2 regions of the Saccharospirillum sp. HFRX-2 genome follow, and region 2 is predicted to be linked to the other one. Evidence: predicted binding sites of a transcription regulator. Region 2 holds the regulator's gene; the other holds the start of a gene.
The links. The regulator FliA, encoded in region 2, starts transcription of late flagellar genes. The targets are predictions, from matches to a motif close to CTAAAGTTNNNNNNNNNNCNGCCGATA.
Positions count from the first base shown of each region.

Region 1: the regulator FliA is predicted to act here: its motif matches at 2,851-2,877, upstream of ABMA60_RS07250 (DUF5610 domain-containing protein).

Region 1 covers NZ_JBEBMU010000002.1:144,574-151,453, reverse strand. The annotation lists gene ABMA60_RS07265 (chemotaxis protein) at 1-721, opposite strand, end outside; gene ABMA60_RS07260 (DUF6436 domain-containing protein) at 848-1,369, opposite strand; gene ABMA60_RS07255 (glutaredoxin family protein) at 1,394-1,660, opposite strand; gene ABMA60_RS07250 (DUF5610 domain-containing protein) at 1,727-2,791, opposite strand; gene ABMA60_RS07245 (LysR family transcriptional regulator) at 2,995-3,903, shown strand; gene ABMA60_RS07240 (YajG family lipoprotein) at 3,965-4,546, opposite strand; gene yaaA (peroxide stress protein YaaA) at 4,616-5,422, opposite strand; gene ABMA60_RS07230 (MBL fold metallo-hydrolase) at 5,476-6,249, shown strand; gene ABMA60_RS07225 (NADP(H)-dependent aldo-keto reductase) at 6,250-6,880, opposite strand, start outside.
Region 2 covers NZ_JBEBMU010000006.1:66,388-73,267, forward strand. The annotation lists gene ABMA60_RS13170 (chemotaxis response regulator protein-glutamate methylesterase) at 1-761, opposite strand, end outside; gene ABMA60_RS13175 (chemotaxis protein CheW) at 793-2,985, opposite strand; gene ABMA60_RS13180 (protein phosphatase CheZ) at 3,006-3,926, opposite strand; gene cheY (chemotaxis response regulator CheY) at 3,961-4,347, opposite strand; gene ABMA60_RS13190 (RNA polymerase sigma factor FliA) at 4,640-5,353, opposite strand; gene ABMA60_RS13195 (MinD/ParA family protein) at 5,376-6,203, opposite strand; gene flhF (flagellar biosynthesis protein FlhF) at 6,265-6,880, opposite strand, start outside.

The sequences.
Region 1 (6,880 bases), on a different contig from region 2:
CCGCATCGGTGACCAGCATCAACACCCGCTCTTCCAGCGGGCCGTCAGTCTCTTCTGCTAGCCGACGCAGCAATTCCAAACCCTGAGCACCATCGGTGGCCTGATGCACCTTGAGCCCCATGGATTCAAACGTAACCCGCGCCTGAGTTAAGGCGGTATGCGAATCATCGACCATAACAATTTCACGGCCGCGAATGCGTTCCACCACCTCATCCGCCAGATAACCTTCACTGAGTAAGGCGTTCATCGGCACGATTTCCGACAACACCTTCTCTACATCAATGATTTCGACAATCTGCTCTTCGTGATGGGTGATGGCCGTCAAATAGTGGGTATGGCCCGCGCCCGACGGTGGCGGCAACACCTCTTCCCAGTTCAGGTTAATAATGCGATCCACTCCACCGACCAGGAACGCCTGAACGGTCGAGTTGTATTCGGTCACGATAATGGTGGAGTTTTCATCGTGTTTAATAGGACTTAAGCCAATGGCCATGCTCAGGTCGATAACCGGTACCGAACGGCCACGCAGATAGACCACACCAATCACCGCCGGATTGCGCTGGGGCATCATGGTCAGTTTGGGCAGTCCCAATACCTCTTGAACTTTAAAGACGTTAATCGCATAGATTTGTCGTCCTTTGAGCCGGAACATCAGGATTTCCAGTCGATTCTGGCCGACCAGATTGGTACGGCTATCGACATTTTTCAGCACACTCGACATCAGCTACTCCGGCTACTCCGACTCTTTCAACGACCCCAGCAAGCACGGTCGCCCACCCACTCCGTCGTTATCGGCAAAGTTTAGTCGAGATTGAAGGAATTTGCGCTAGTTCACACAAACACAGTACTAGTTAACACAAACGCAGGTCGTAGCATCCAAATTGACGACAGACCCCGGTCGTGACAACGGCAACCAGTCATCCACCAGACTGTTGGATTGAGCGCAGGTCAGCCCACTGCTGTAGGCACCCAGATAGCGAATCTGTCCGTCAGCACCGGTCAATACGATCAGCGGACCCGGCGAAGCTGGCGGCAACCCATCCACGAATCCAGCCAACGCCTGATTGATAAAGGGCGTTCCTAATTGCACCGGGTGGTAGCCCAGCTCACTCCCGGTTTCGCTCAGCGACGAAGCATGGCCGGACGCCATAAAACGGCACAAACAGCCCGGCGGCATCCAATGAATCATGGCGGGATGCGTCAGGTCGCTGCGGGTATCGATCCAGTCCTGCCATTGATCGCTCCAGGCCGACACGTCTGAAACACCGCGACCCAACCAATCCAGGTGACTTTGTCGGAACCAAAGTCCTGCAGCCAGAGCAAACAACAAGGGCAACAGCCACCACAGTAAGCCGCGATATCGAATCACAATGAACCTTTTGCCAAGGGAGAATCAGCCATGATTGGCACGGAGGTAACGACGCACCTCGTCGAGCGTAAAAGGCCAGCCAAGATCGTCACTTGCGCCATCGCAGAGCAGCACCGGAATACGTATGGCGTATCTGTCCATCAAGGCATCACTGTCGACAATATCGACCACCTGCCATTGCAGCGGTTCGGACCGCGCCAACTCTTGCAGCAAAGCCTGCGCCTGCTCACAGAGATGACAACCGAGGGTACTGTAGAGAATGAGATTCGGGGTCGTTGAGGAGGAAGCCACGGGCCGTTCCTATTGGAAAAACGGCCCTATTGTAGAAATCTGCCAGCGCTTTACCAGCGCTCGCTGTCAGGCGTCTTTTTTATCGGCTGACGGGTCAGCAAAGAGCGAATCCAGGAAGCTGCTCAAGCGACCATCGTTACGCGGATGATTGACCAGTGAGTCGACCAAACCTCGCTCCGAGTTCAGTTTATCCACCCAGCGTTGCTGGGCATCGACCAGTTCACGAGCGTATTCGCGCAACGGATCCAGACCGCGCGGCAAGCTCTGAGCTTCACCACCGGCCTGTTGATAGGCAGATACAGCCTTGGTTTGAACCGAACGCATGCTCAGATCCAGTGACGCCAAACTGGTGCCACTGATGCTCAGCGCCTGAGCCTGCTCGAAGGCCACACCCAGGTCGCCGTCGTAGAATTCGTCAGCCAGCTCACCCACTTCTTTCAATAAAGCGGTCAGATCGGATCGTTCTTGATCGTTCAGATCACCTTCGATGCTCAAATCGAACTGACCCGATTCCACCTTGCCCCAGCTCACCGACGACCAGCCATCACCGGAAGATTTTTCCGCCGAGGCTTCGTTACGACGCTCCACACGGATGGTGACCTTATCGCCTTCGGCGGTGGTGACATCCAGTGCAAAGGTGCGCTGTTCGTACTGATAAATACCGATATTGCGATTGCCCTGGCGTGACACCTGCTTGGATTCGTCAGCACTCACCGAGGCGTTGATATCACGATTGGCCAGAACGTCTTCAAGCCGGCCGTAAGCATCATCGATTTTTCCTTTGAGCGCGTCATCCAGCTTGCCCATCGACTCAAGCACATCACGCGCTTCACCAAAGCCCTGCTTGATGCCTTTTTCCGCAGCGGCCCAAAGCTTCTCCATCTCAGCTTCGGAGGCGCCATTAGCCTGGGCCTGAGACAGACGGCCGCGCATAAAGCTCCACAGATTATCGACCAGTTCTTCGACATTAAAATTGCTCGCCGCCGATTGCGACGCGCCAGCTTGTTCGGCTTTTGCAGCTGCGTTGACCGAACCCGCTCCACCGGACTGAGCAGCCTGACCCGAACCGGGGCGCTGGTAACCAGCGATGGATGGCGTCAACGCAGACAAATTGGACAGCATGTTATTCATAGGGCGTCCCCTTCCGGCGCAAACCGGTACTTATCGAATAGGCGGTGCATTCAATCTACTAGCGGCGGTATAGCGCACAACTTGAGTGATGTTTTGTAAAAGCCGGGATTATCAAAAAACAATCATCAATAGCGTTGGATTGTTGATTAATACGTCGTATGATCGCCGTGCTTCAGGTACCACTCGACTGACAGAGGCCCGTCATGGCGAGACTCGATTCGCTGATAATCTTCACCACCGTCGTTAAAGCCAATAATTTTACCAACGCAGCTCATCAACTGGGTTTGACGCCTTCGGCTGTCAGCAAGCAGATTAGCTTGTTGGAAGACCGCCTTGGCGTTCGTTTACTCAACCGTACCACGCGCTCGGTCAGCCCGACCGAAGCCGGACAGCTGTTCTTTAACCGCTGCAGTCGCATCCTCGAAGACCTCGAGGAAGCCGAACATATGGTGAAAGACTTAGAAACATCGCCCAGAGGAACGCTGCGCATCACCGCCACGCCCACCTTCGGCCGCTCCATGCTGATGAAGATCTTCTCCAAGTTTCTGGAGCAATATCCGGACGTGAATTTCGACCTGATTCTGGCCGATAAAGGCCTGGACCTGGTGCGCGAAGGCATCGACCTGGCGATTCATTTGGGTTCGCTGCAGGACAGCCGCCTGGTCGCCCGACCGGTTGCCAAACAGAAGGTCATCCTGACCGCAACCAAAGATTACCTCGACAAGCATGGCATGCCACAACAACTGGCCGATCTGTACGACCACCATATGCTGATGGCGTCCGGTATCGATTTCGCCGAGCCACGCTGGATCAAACGTTTTCTGAAAGAAGCCGGTCTGCAGAATAAAGACCGCCGCTTCACGGTCAACGATCTGGACACCCTGGCCGAAGCCACCACCAATCATATGGGCATTACGGCGCTGCCGTACTATATGGTGCGCGAAGAACTGACCAGTGGACGCATGTTGCATGTGCTGCCGGACATCACCTTCCCCAGCCGGACCATCCATGTGGTCTATCCGGAAAACCGCTACCTGTCCGCCAAGAGCCGGGCCTTTGTCGATTTTATGGCGGCCTATTTCGAAGAACACGATCTCGATAAAGCGGGCTGAAAATCGGACTCACAGACACAAAAAAGCGGCCAATTGGCCGCTTTTTTTATCGCTCAGTGACTCAGCGTAGAAAACGATTCAAGCCAGCATCATTGAACATCCGCTCAATGGCTGCGTCGAACGTTTCGGTCAACATGGTTTCGTTTTCTTGCTCATCGGGATAACGGAAAAACTCGGCAGAACGCTGTGAACGGAAACTGTTGGAGTAGCTGGAGTTGGCTTTGACGATTTCCACCGATACTTCCGCTGCCACCTTGGCTTCTTTGCGTGCTGCGTCGATATCGACCAGTTCGTAACTCAGCTCTTCCAGCGTCACGGTCCACTCAAAATCGGCATTCATTTCAACCGCTTCAAAACCGGCCACTTCCAAAGCGCCGATCACCTGATCGCGCAGTTGTTTGCTCAAATCACCGGAGGCGGTAATAGCAGAACTGTTTTCATAAACCCCGCCGCGCTGACCAATAACGGTGCTGCTGCGACCATCTTCAATATCCACCCAGAAGGTACGGCCGTTACCGGCCGGCAAGCTGTCCGGTGAGACAACGGGTTCGAAGGCGATTTGTTGGGGTGACAGCTGGGCGCAACCGGCCAGCACCGTTGCCACCAATGAAAGCATCAGTACCGGCTTAAACACAGATTTCATAGCGTTCTCCTTGTGTTAACAAAAAGTCTGAATAAACAGACTCGTTAAGTGCGTTGCAAGTTTTCAGTTTTAAGCCGCCTTAACGGAACGGCTCTGGTCGCGCAAAAACTGCCAGTGTGTTTCGGTCGAGCGACTGGCATCAAAACGGTAACCATCCACGTCGAAACCTTTGAGGTCCTCCACCCGGCGGATATCGTTCTCCAGCATATAGCGCACCATCAGACCGCGAGCTTTTTTGGCAAAGAAAGAAATCATCTTGTACTGACCATTTTTCCAGTCACGAAATTCCGGCACGATCACTGGTACCGGTAACCGCTTCGGCTGGATCGCCTTAAAGTATTCGTTCGACGCCAGATTGACCAGTGCCTGTGTCTCATTGCTGCGGATATCCGCCGCCAGTGTATCGGTCAACTGATTGCCCCACCATTGATAGAGGTTTGTGCCACGTTCGGTCGGCAGACGTGTGCCCATTTCCAGACGGTACGGCAGGATACGGTCCAGCGGCCGCAACAAGCCATATAAACCCGACAAAATACGCAGCCGGTCCTGAACTTTGCCAAACGCCTTCTTGCTGAGCGTCGCGGCATCAAGACCGGTATAGACGTCGCCCTGAAAGGCTAACAGCGCCTGTTTGCTGAGTTGCCGATCGAATGGCCACTGCCACTGGCTGAAGCGTTCGACGTTCAAACTGGCCAGCTTCTCACTCAGCGACATCAGTTCGCGCAGATCGCTGACGCTGTAAGTGCGCAGCACATCGACCAGTTCGGCTGCCTCGTCGGCAAAACGAAACTCGGTGCTTTGGTCGGTGATCGCCGGGCTTTCAAAATCCAGCGTTTTGGCCGGTGAAATCACCGCCATCAAGGGAGCTGTTGCCAAGTCTTCCTCCTGTCTCTAGGGTACGACTCACACCTTTATCGTGGGCCGAAAAAATGCAAATTCTGAGAACCTATGTGCCGGACTCTTTTCAGAATTACAACCATCTGGTCTATTGCGAGCAGCAACGCCAGGCGGCAGCAGTTGATCCTTATGACGCTGAGCACCTGATACAGCTGGCCCGGCAACAGGATTTATCTATCAGCGCCATCTGGATTACTCATGAACATGGCGACCACATTCGGCACGTCAACGAACTGAAAGCCGCCACCGGTGCCCGCGTCTTTGCACCGGCCGGCTGTATCGGCAAGCTGGCGGCTGATATCTGGCTTGAAGACAACGACAAGCTAAGCGTCGGTGATGGCCAGGCAAGCTTCTGGTTCACGCCTGGCCATACCCCGGCGCATGGCGTCTTTTACATCGACCAGGACGAACCGGCGCTGATCTGCGGCGACACTCTGTTCAATGCCGGCGTCGGCAATACCCGTTCAGGCAGCACCGATGTGTTGTTTGACAGCATCGAACGCCTGCGTCGCGATACGGCCCGGCAGGCCCGCATCTATCCAGGGCACGATTACCTGCCCAATAACCTCGCCTTTGCGTTAAGCATCCAGCCAGACCTGGCCGCAGCGCGCGATCTCAAGACCGAGGCCGACGCCCAGACGCCCGACACCCGCACCATCACGACGTTCGAGCAGGAACTGAGCTTCAATCTGTTTTTGCGTCTGGACGACTCTGAACTAGCGGAAGCGCTGGCCGAACGGGATTATCCGACCAGCAATGCGCTGGAGCGCTTCCGCGCCTTGCGCAGCTTACGCGACCAGTGGTGATCAGGGACACGGATAGGGATAGCGACGGTGCACCGCCTCAATGTCAGCCAGTACCGCTGAGCTGAGCACCAGCTCGTGACTGTCGATATTGCTCTTAAGCTGCGCCATCGTGGTCGCGCCGATGATATTCGAGGTTAAGAATGGCCGGTCATTAATGTAAGACAGCGCCATCTGCGCCGGGTCCAGACCATGGTCGCGCGCTACCTGGACATACTCATCCACGGCAGCCTTACCATTGTCAGTGCTGTAACGCTGGAAGCGATCGAATAGCGTCAAACGGGCACCTTCTGGCTTGGCGCCTCCGGCGTATTTACCGCTCAGAGTACCCATTGCCAGCGGCGAATAAGCCAGTAAACCGACATCTTCACGGTAAGCCATTTCCGCCAGGCCCACTTCAAAGCTGCGGTTGAGCAGGTTGTAGGGGTTCTGAATGGAGTCGATGCGCGCCAGCCCTTCTTCACGCGACAGACGCAGATACTCCGACACACCCCAGGCTGTTTCGTTAGAGACGCCAATGCGACGGACCTTGCCCTCGCGAACCAGCTCATCGCAGGCACGCAGAGTCTCTTCAATGGTAACGACGTCTTCTTCTTCGACAACGCTGTAGCCCAGCTTACCGAAGGTGTTGGTG
Region 2 (6,880 bases):
ATACGCAGCCGATTCTTACCGGAGAACATCATCTGCAGGCCGCCTGGCGCCAACAGCGCTTCACCGGCTTTAAGGCTGTCACCATCACTGGCTTCACGTACGCTCAGCGCACATTGCCGATCAAGCCGTTCGGCAAAAGCGCCGGTAAAGCTGCCCGGCATATGCTGGATCATCAGGATCGGCGCTGGGAAGTTGGCTGGTATTTGCGTCAGTACTTTCTGCAGCGCGACCGGACCGCCGGTGGAGGTACCGATCATCACCAGATCAAAACGCTGCGCATAACGCTTGCGCCGACCGGCCTGAGCCGGTGCCGGTTTTTCCGGCGGTGGTGGTACCGCATCCAGACCGGTCGCCCGGGGACGGGCCTGACCGGCGATGGCAATGATCTTTTCACACAGCGCTTTTTTCAGCGCCGAAGGACCATCGGCGACGTTTTCATAACTCTTGGGCAGGTAATCGACCGCACCGGCATCCAGGGCATCCAGCGTGACCCGGGCGCCAGACTGGGTCAGGGATGAAAACATCAGGATGGGCGTCGGCTGGCGGTTCATAATTTCACGAACCGCCGAGATGCCATCCATCATGGGCATTTCATAGTCCATGGTGATGACATCGGGCTTGAGGCGCACCGCCAGATCGATGGCTTCACGGCCATTGGACGCTTCGCCAACCACCTTAAGCTGAGGATGGGCGTCAATCAGTCCACGAATCCGGGTTCGAAAGAAGCTGGAATCGTCAACGATCATCACCGAGATGGGCATTCAATTCTCCTTAATTGGGCAAACGCCCGCATCAATCCGCAGCGGAATAGGCTTTCAATAAGCCGGGGACGTCAATAATCAGTGCGATACGGCCATCACCCGTGATGGTCGCACCCGACATGCCTTTCGTTCCCTGCAACATTCCACCGAGCGGCTTAATCACCACCTCTTCCTGGCCAACCAGCTGGTCAACCACAAAGCCGACTTTCTGAGTACCGACAGACACCACGACCACATGACCGGCTTCTTCTTTGGGGTCACCACGATGGCCTTTAACCAGCCAGCGCTTGAGGTAATAGAGCGGCAAGGGTTTGCCTCGCACCATCACCACTTCTTTGCCATCGACAACGTTGGTTCGACTCAGATCGAGATGGAAAATTTCATCCACGTTAACCAATGGCAAGGCAAATGCCTGATCACTCAACATCACCATCAGCGTCGGCATAATGGCCAGCGTCAGCGGTACCTTGATGCGAATGGTGGTACCACGGCCTTTTTCCGAATCGATATCAATGGTGCCGTTTAACTGACTGATTTTGGTCTTAACCACGTCCATGCCCACACCGCGACCGGAGATATCGGAGATCTCGGTCTTGGTACTGAAGCCGGGCGCAAAAATCAGGTTATAGCATTCATTGTCGGTCAGACGGTCGGCCGCTTCCTGATCCATGACCCCGCGCTTAACGGCAATACCGCGCAGCACATTCGGGTCCATGCCGCCGCCGTCGTCACGGATCATTAAGAGGATGTGATCGCCTTCCTGCTCGGCTGACAGCACCACTTCACCAGCGCGCGGTTTGCCAGCAGCAGCACGCACGTCGGGCATCTCAACACCGTGGTCAACCGAGTTGCGGACCAAGTGCACCAAAGGATCGGCCAGCGCATCGACCAGGTTTTTGTCGAGGTCGGTTTCTTCCCCGACCAATTGCAGATTCACTTCTTTTTTCAGGCTGCGCGCGAGATCCCGAACCACGCGCGGGAACCGACCAAAGACTTTTTTGATCGGCTGCATCCGGGTTTTCATCACCGAGGTTTGCAGATCACCAGTGACGACGTTGAGGTTACTCACCGCCTTCTGCAGCATTTCGTTTTCCAGCTCACTGCCCAAACGCATCAGACGGTTACGAACCAACGTCAGTTCGCCCACCATGTTCATGATGTCATCGAGTCGTTTGGTGTCGACACGGACAGTGGTATCGCCACCGGCAGCCGCCCGCTGTGGTTCGCCGCCAGCTGCTTTAGCGGGCGCCTTGGCTTCTGCGGGCTTGGCTTCAGCTTTCGGTGCCGCTTGAGGTTCCGGTTTGGCTGCCGCCTTAGGCTCTGGCTTGGCTGCAGCTTTCGGCGCTTCGGCTTTGGGCTTGGCATCGTCTGCCGATGCAGCCGCAGCTTCGTCAGCACCCGCTTTAAACTGACCCTTGCCGTGCAGTTCATCCAGCAGCGCTTCAAATTCATCATCCGTGATTTCGTCACTGTTCGAGGCCGCCGCAGCTGGCGCCACAGGCTTGTCTTCTTTCGCTGGCGCTTCATCGTTGCCGGCTTTGAATTGACCTTTACCGTGTAACTCGTCCAGCAAGGCTTCAAATTCGTCATCGGAGATTTCATCACCACTGCCGGTCAGTTCACTGGCAGCCGGCGGAGGCGTTGACGATTCTGAGCCCGACGCCGGTGCTGATCCGGCCTGATCGTTCGGGGAGATGGCGTCGAGTAATTCTTCAAATTCGGCATCGGTGATGTCATCACCGGGCTTGGGGGCATCCTGGGCGACGTTGGAAGCTTCCTCGGCGGTGTCTGCTGCCACCGCTTGTTCGTCTTCAGCAGGGGCTTCGTCCGCCGAAGCCGGCGCAGCGTATCGATGCAGCAGCGCCACCAGTTCTTCATCGGCAGGCTGAGGTGTTTCGCCATTACTGACTTGAGCGAACATTTCGTTGACGTTATCGAGGCCACGCAACACCGCATCCATCAGATCAGCATCGATCTGACGCAAGCCATTACGCAACGTATCGAAGACGTTTTCCGCAGCGTGGCAACAATCGACCAAGGGTGTCAGTTGCAAAAAACCAGCGCCGCCTTTAACGGTGTGAAAGCCCCGGAAAATGGCGTTGAGCAAATCCCGGTCGTCCGGGCTGCGCTCCAGTTCAATCAGCTGTTCGGACAATTGCTCTAGAATTTCACCAGCCTCAACCAGGAAATCCTGTAAAATCTCTTCGTCCGCTTCGAAGCCCATGCTGCTCTCCTAGACCCCAATCAAAAACCAAGACTGGACAATAGATCGTCCACATCGTCCTGGCTGGATACGACACCCTCAGCATTGGCATTGATCTGAGGTCCTTCGCCTTTATCGCTGACTTCAGCGGTCTTATCGGCGTCAACCTCTGGGCCTTCGCGAACGATGCCAGTTATTTCATCGACCTGGCTGGCCATAAAGACCAAATCCACCAGACTGGCTTCGACCTCCTTGACCAAACTGGTAACTTTATTAATGACCTGACCGGTCAAATCCTGAAAATCCTGTGCCAGCAAAATGCTCGACAGATTGCTGTAGAGCGTTTCGGATTGATCATTCAGCAGAGTAAAAAACCCATCTAAATGCCAATACAGCGAACGAAACTCTTCGGCGCTCATATCCCGATCGACCAGGCGTTTCCACTCGCTTTTCAGACGCGCAGATTCTTCCTTTAACGCACCGGCCACCGGCATGCTTTCTTCGACCAGATCCAAGGTGGTATTGGCCGCTTTTTCCGTCAAAGTAACGACATAACCCAGTCGGTCAGTGGCTTCGGACATTTCCGAAAGCTCCTGCACGCCTTCACCCGGTTTGGCATCAATATGAAAGTTGGTGATGGCGCTGTGCAACGCTCGGGTGAGCCGGCCGACTTCCTGATAGAGCCCCCGATCACGCGCATCCTGCAATTCCTGGAGCGTTTCCAGCGCCGATTCGGTTTCCCCTGCTTCAATACGCTGATGCAGTTCTGCGGCCTTTTCTTTCAATAAATCGGAAAAGGTCGTTCCGGCATAATGTTCGGTCCGGGCCTGTTGTAGCTTAGCCAGAATCGCAACCGCTTCGTCCATATTCTCGTGCTGAACCTGCTCCAGCAGAGCTGGAACCATGGCTTTAAGCGCATCGAGAAACTCAGGAGATAATTTTTTGTTGTCTGGAACAGCCATAACGGCCTCTTTGGTCAACCCTTAACACCGGCTATCAGCCATCTACCCGTTCGAAGATTTTATCGATCTTCTCTTTCAAGGCGGCCGCAGTGAACGGCTTGACGACATAGCCATTGACGCCTGCCTGAGCAGCAGCAACGATCTGATCGCGCTTGGCTTCAGCGGTAACCATCAAGACGGGAATGGATTTCAGACGTTCGTCCGAACGGATTTTCTTGAGCAGTTCGATACCGGTCATGCCCGGCATGTTCCAGTCGGTTACCACAAAGTCGAAATCGCTGCTTTGCAACATCGGCCATGCACTGGAACCATCGTCTGCTTCGTGGGTGTTACTGAAGCCCAGGTCGCGCAAAAGATTCTTAACAATGCGCCGCATCGTTGAAAAATCGTCGACAACCAGGATTTTCATGTTCTTGTCCAAGATGACCTCCTCTAGCCTCACCCGACAAACTGCTTACTGTCTTTATGATAGACGCTGGTAACCGGCTATCCAGTCTTGAGAATGCCTTTTCACTGACCGTCGTGGCTCTAAGCGCTAACTCAAGCCCAATTGTGTTACCACAACTGCGAATGAGAGCACCCACAAGACTCGTCAAGGTCTGTTGGCATCTGTATCGACCGGTGATCGCGATAGTTTAGAGCGTCCGGAAGCCGACTAGTCTACCCCAACAGCGGCCGTGATACAGCCTGACTGAAAGGGCAAATACAAGTGGCTACCACTCGCTCATACGGGCACGCAGGCGCATGGCGGCCTGGGTATGGATTTGACTGATGCGGGATTCACTGACGCCCAGAACAGCGCCGATTTCCTTGAGGTTGAGCTCTTCGTCGTAATACAGCGACAACACCAGTTGCTCACGTTCTGGTAACTGCTTGATGGCATCAGCCAACTGGTGATTACGCTGGTCAGACTCCACTTCCGAATGCGGTGCCAGGTGCTGGCTGTTACCTACCTGGTAATCCTGCAGATCACCATTGCCCTGCTCCATCAGCTCTTCAAAGCTGAACAGCCGTGAGCCTTGAGTGTCTTTGAGCAGGGAGTAGTAGTCGTCCAGACTCATCTCCAGCACAGCGGCGACTTCCTGATCCTGGGCGTCGCGGCCTTCGCGCATTTCGATCTCGCGAATAGCATCGGCAATGCGGCGCGAATTGCGGTGTACCGAACGCGGAATCCAGTCACCCTTGCGCACTTCATCGAGCATGGCACCGCGAATACGAATGCCGGCGTAGGTTTCAAAACTGGCACCCTTGGTATGATCGTAATTCTGTGCAGCCTCAAACAAGCCGATCATGCCCGATTGCACCAGGTCTTCCAGCTGTACGCTTTCTGGCAGACGAGCCAGCAAGTGATGGGCAATGCGCTTGACCAGCACACCCTGCTCGTTTACCAGGCGGTCGTAATCGACCTTTTTTTCGGTCTGATACATAGTGTAATGCTGCACCGACATGTCAGGCGACTCCAGTAGTCCCCTGGACCAGCCGCTCCACAAAAAATTCGAGATTTCCCCGAGGTGTGGTTGGCAAGGGCCAGGTCGCGACCTTCTGGGCCAGTGAACGATAAGCGATCGCGGCTTTGGACCGCGGATACGCCTCGACAACGGCCTTCTGGCGCTGGACGGCCTTACGTACCGATTCATCCATGGGTACTGAGCCGACATATTGAAGCGTCACATCCAAAAAGCGATCCGTGACCTTCGATAATTTATTGAACAGCGCCTGACCTTCATTGGGCGTACGGACCATATTAGCCAACACCCGGAAACGATCCATCTTGCAGTCGCGGTTCAACACCTTGATCAAAGCATAAGCATCGGTCACCGACGTGGGTTCGTCAGTCACCACCATCAGTGTTTCCTGAGCAGCGCGGACAAAGGACGTGACCGTCCGCGAAATACCGGCGGCGGTATCGACAATCAAGACGTCCATATCGTCGCCCAGATCACTGAACGCACCGATGATGCCTGCGTGTTCCTGTTCGCCCAGGTTGGCCATGCGCTGGGTGCCAGACGAAGCCGGAATGATGCGAATGCCACCGGGACCGGGTACCAGGATATCGCGCAGCTCTGCCTCGCCAGACAACACATCGCCGATATTGCGGCCGGACGAAACGCCCAGCAGCACATCGATGTTGGCCAAACCCAGATCGGCATCGAGCAACACCACTCGCTTGCCTTGCTCCGCCAGTGCCACAGCAATGTTCACGGACACATTGCTTTTACCTACGCCGCCCTTACCACCGGTGACGGCCAGTACCTGTATCGGTTTCAAACCACTCATTCGCTCGTTTAACTCCGTTAGCCCAGTATAGGCAATTACCATCGTCTTTGATGGCCCTGTGTCAGCTCGCCTGGGCAAGCCCTGGGCGTGTTTCATCCAACGCGCGCGCCAATCGTTTCACCAGCCGCACCGGATCGACACTGTCAATATCCTGCGGGATGCGCTGACCATCGGTGTTGTACCACAAAGGCCAGCGGTGACGCAGCAAGCTGTCAAAAACACTGCCAAAACAAGGCGCTTCATCCAGCTTGGTAATAATGGCGCCCGCCAGATGTTGACTCGGAAACGCCTGAATAAACTGGTTCAGACTGTCGCTGTTGGCAGTCGCCGGCATCACCAGCACGCTTTGGATGCGCGCATCCAGACCCGTATCGACTACCTGCTCGCGCCACTGACGCAACGCCTCGGCGCTGCCGCTGGTGTCGATCAATACCAGATGATAATGCGCCAGCTCTTGCAGTGTTTCCGCCAGGCTGTCGTCCTCACCGAGGGCGCGATAATCCACACCCAAAATCTGACTGACCGACGCCAGGGTATCCTGGGCCCCCAGCTGGTAACAATCGGTACTGACCACCGCCACCTTGGCATGGCCACGGCGTTTGACCGCCCGGGCCGCCAGCTTGGCCAGCGTTGTGGTTTTGCCGGCGCCGGTTGGGCCACAGAGTGCCACCACGCCG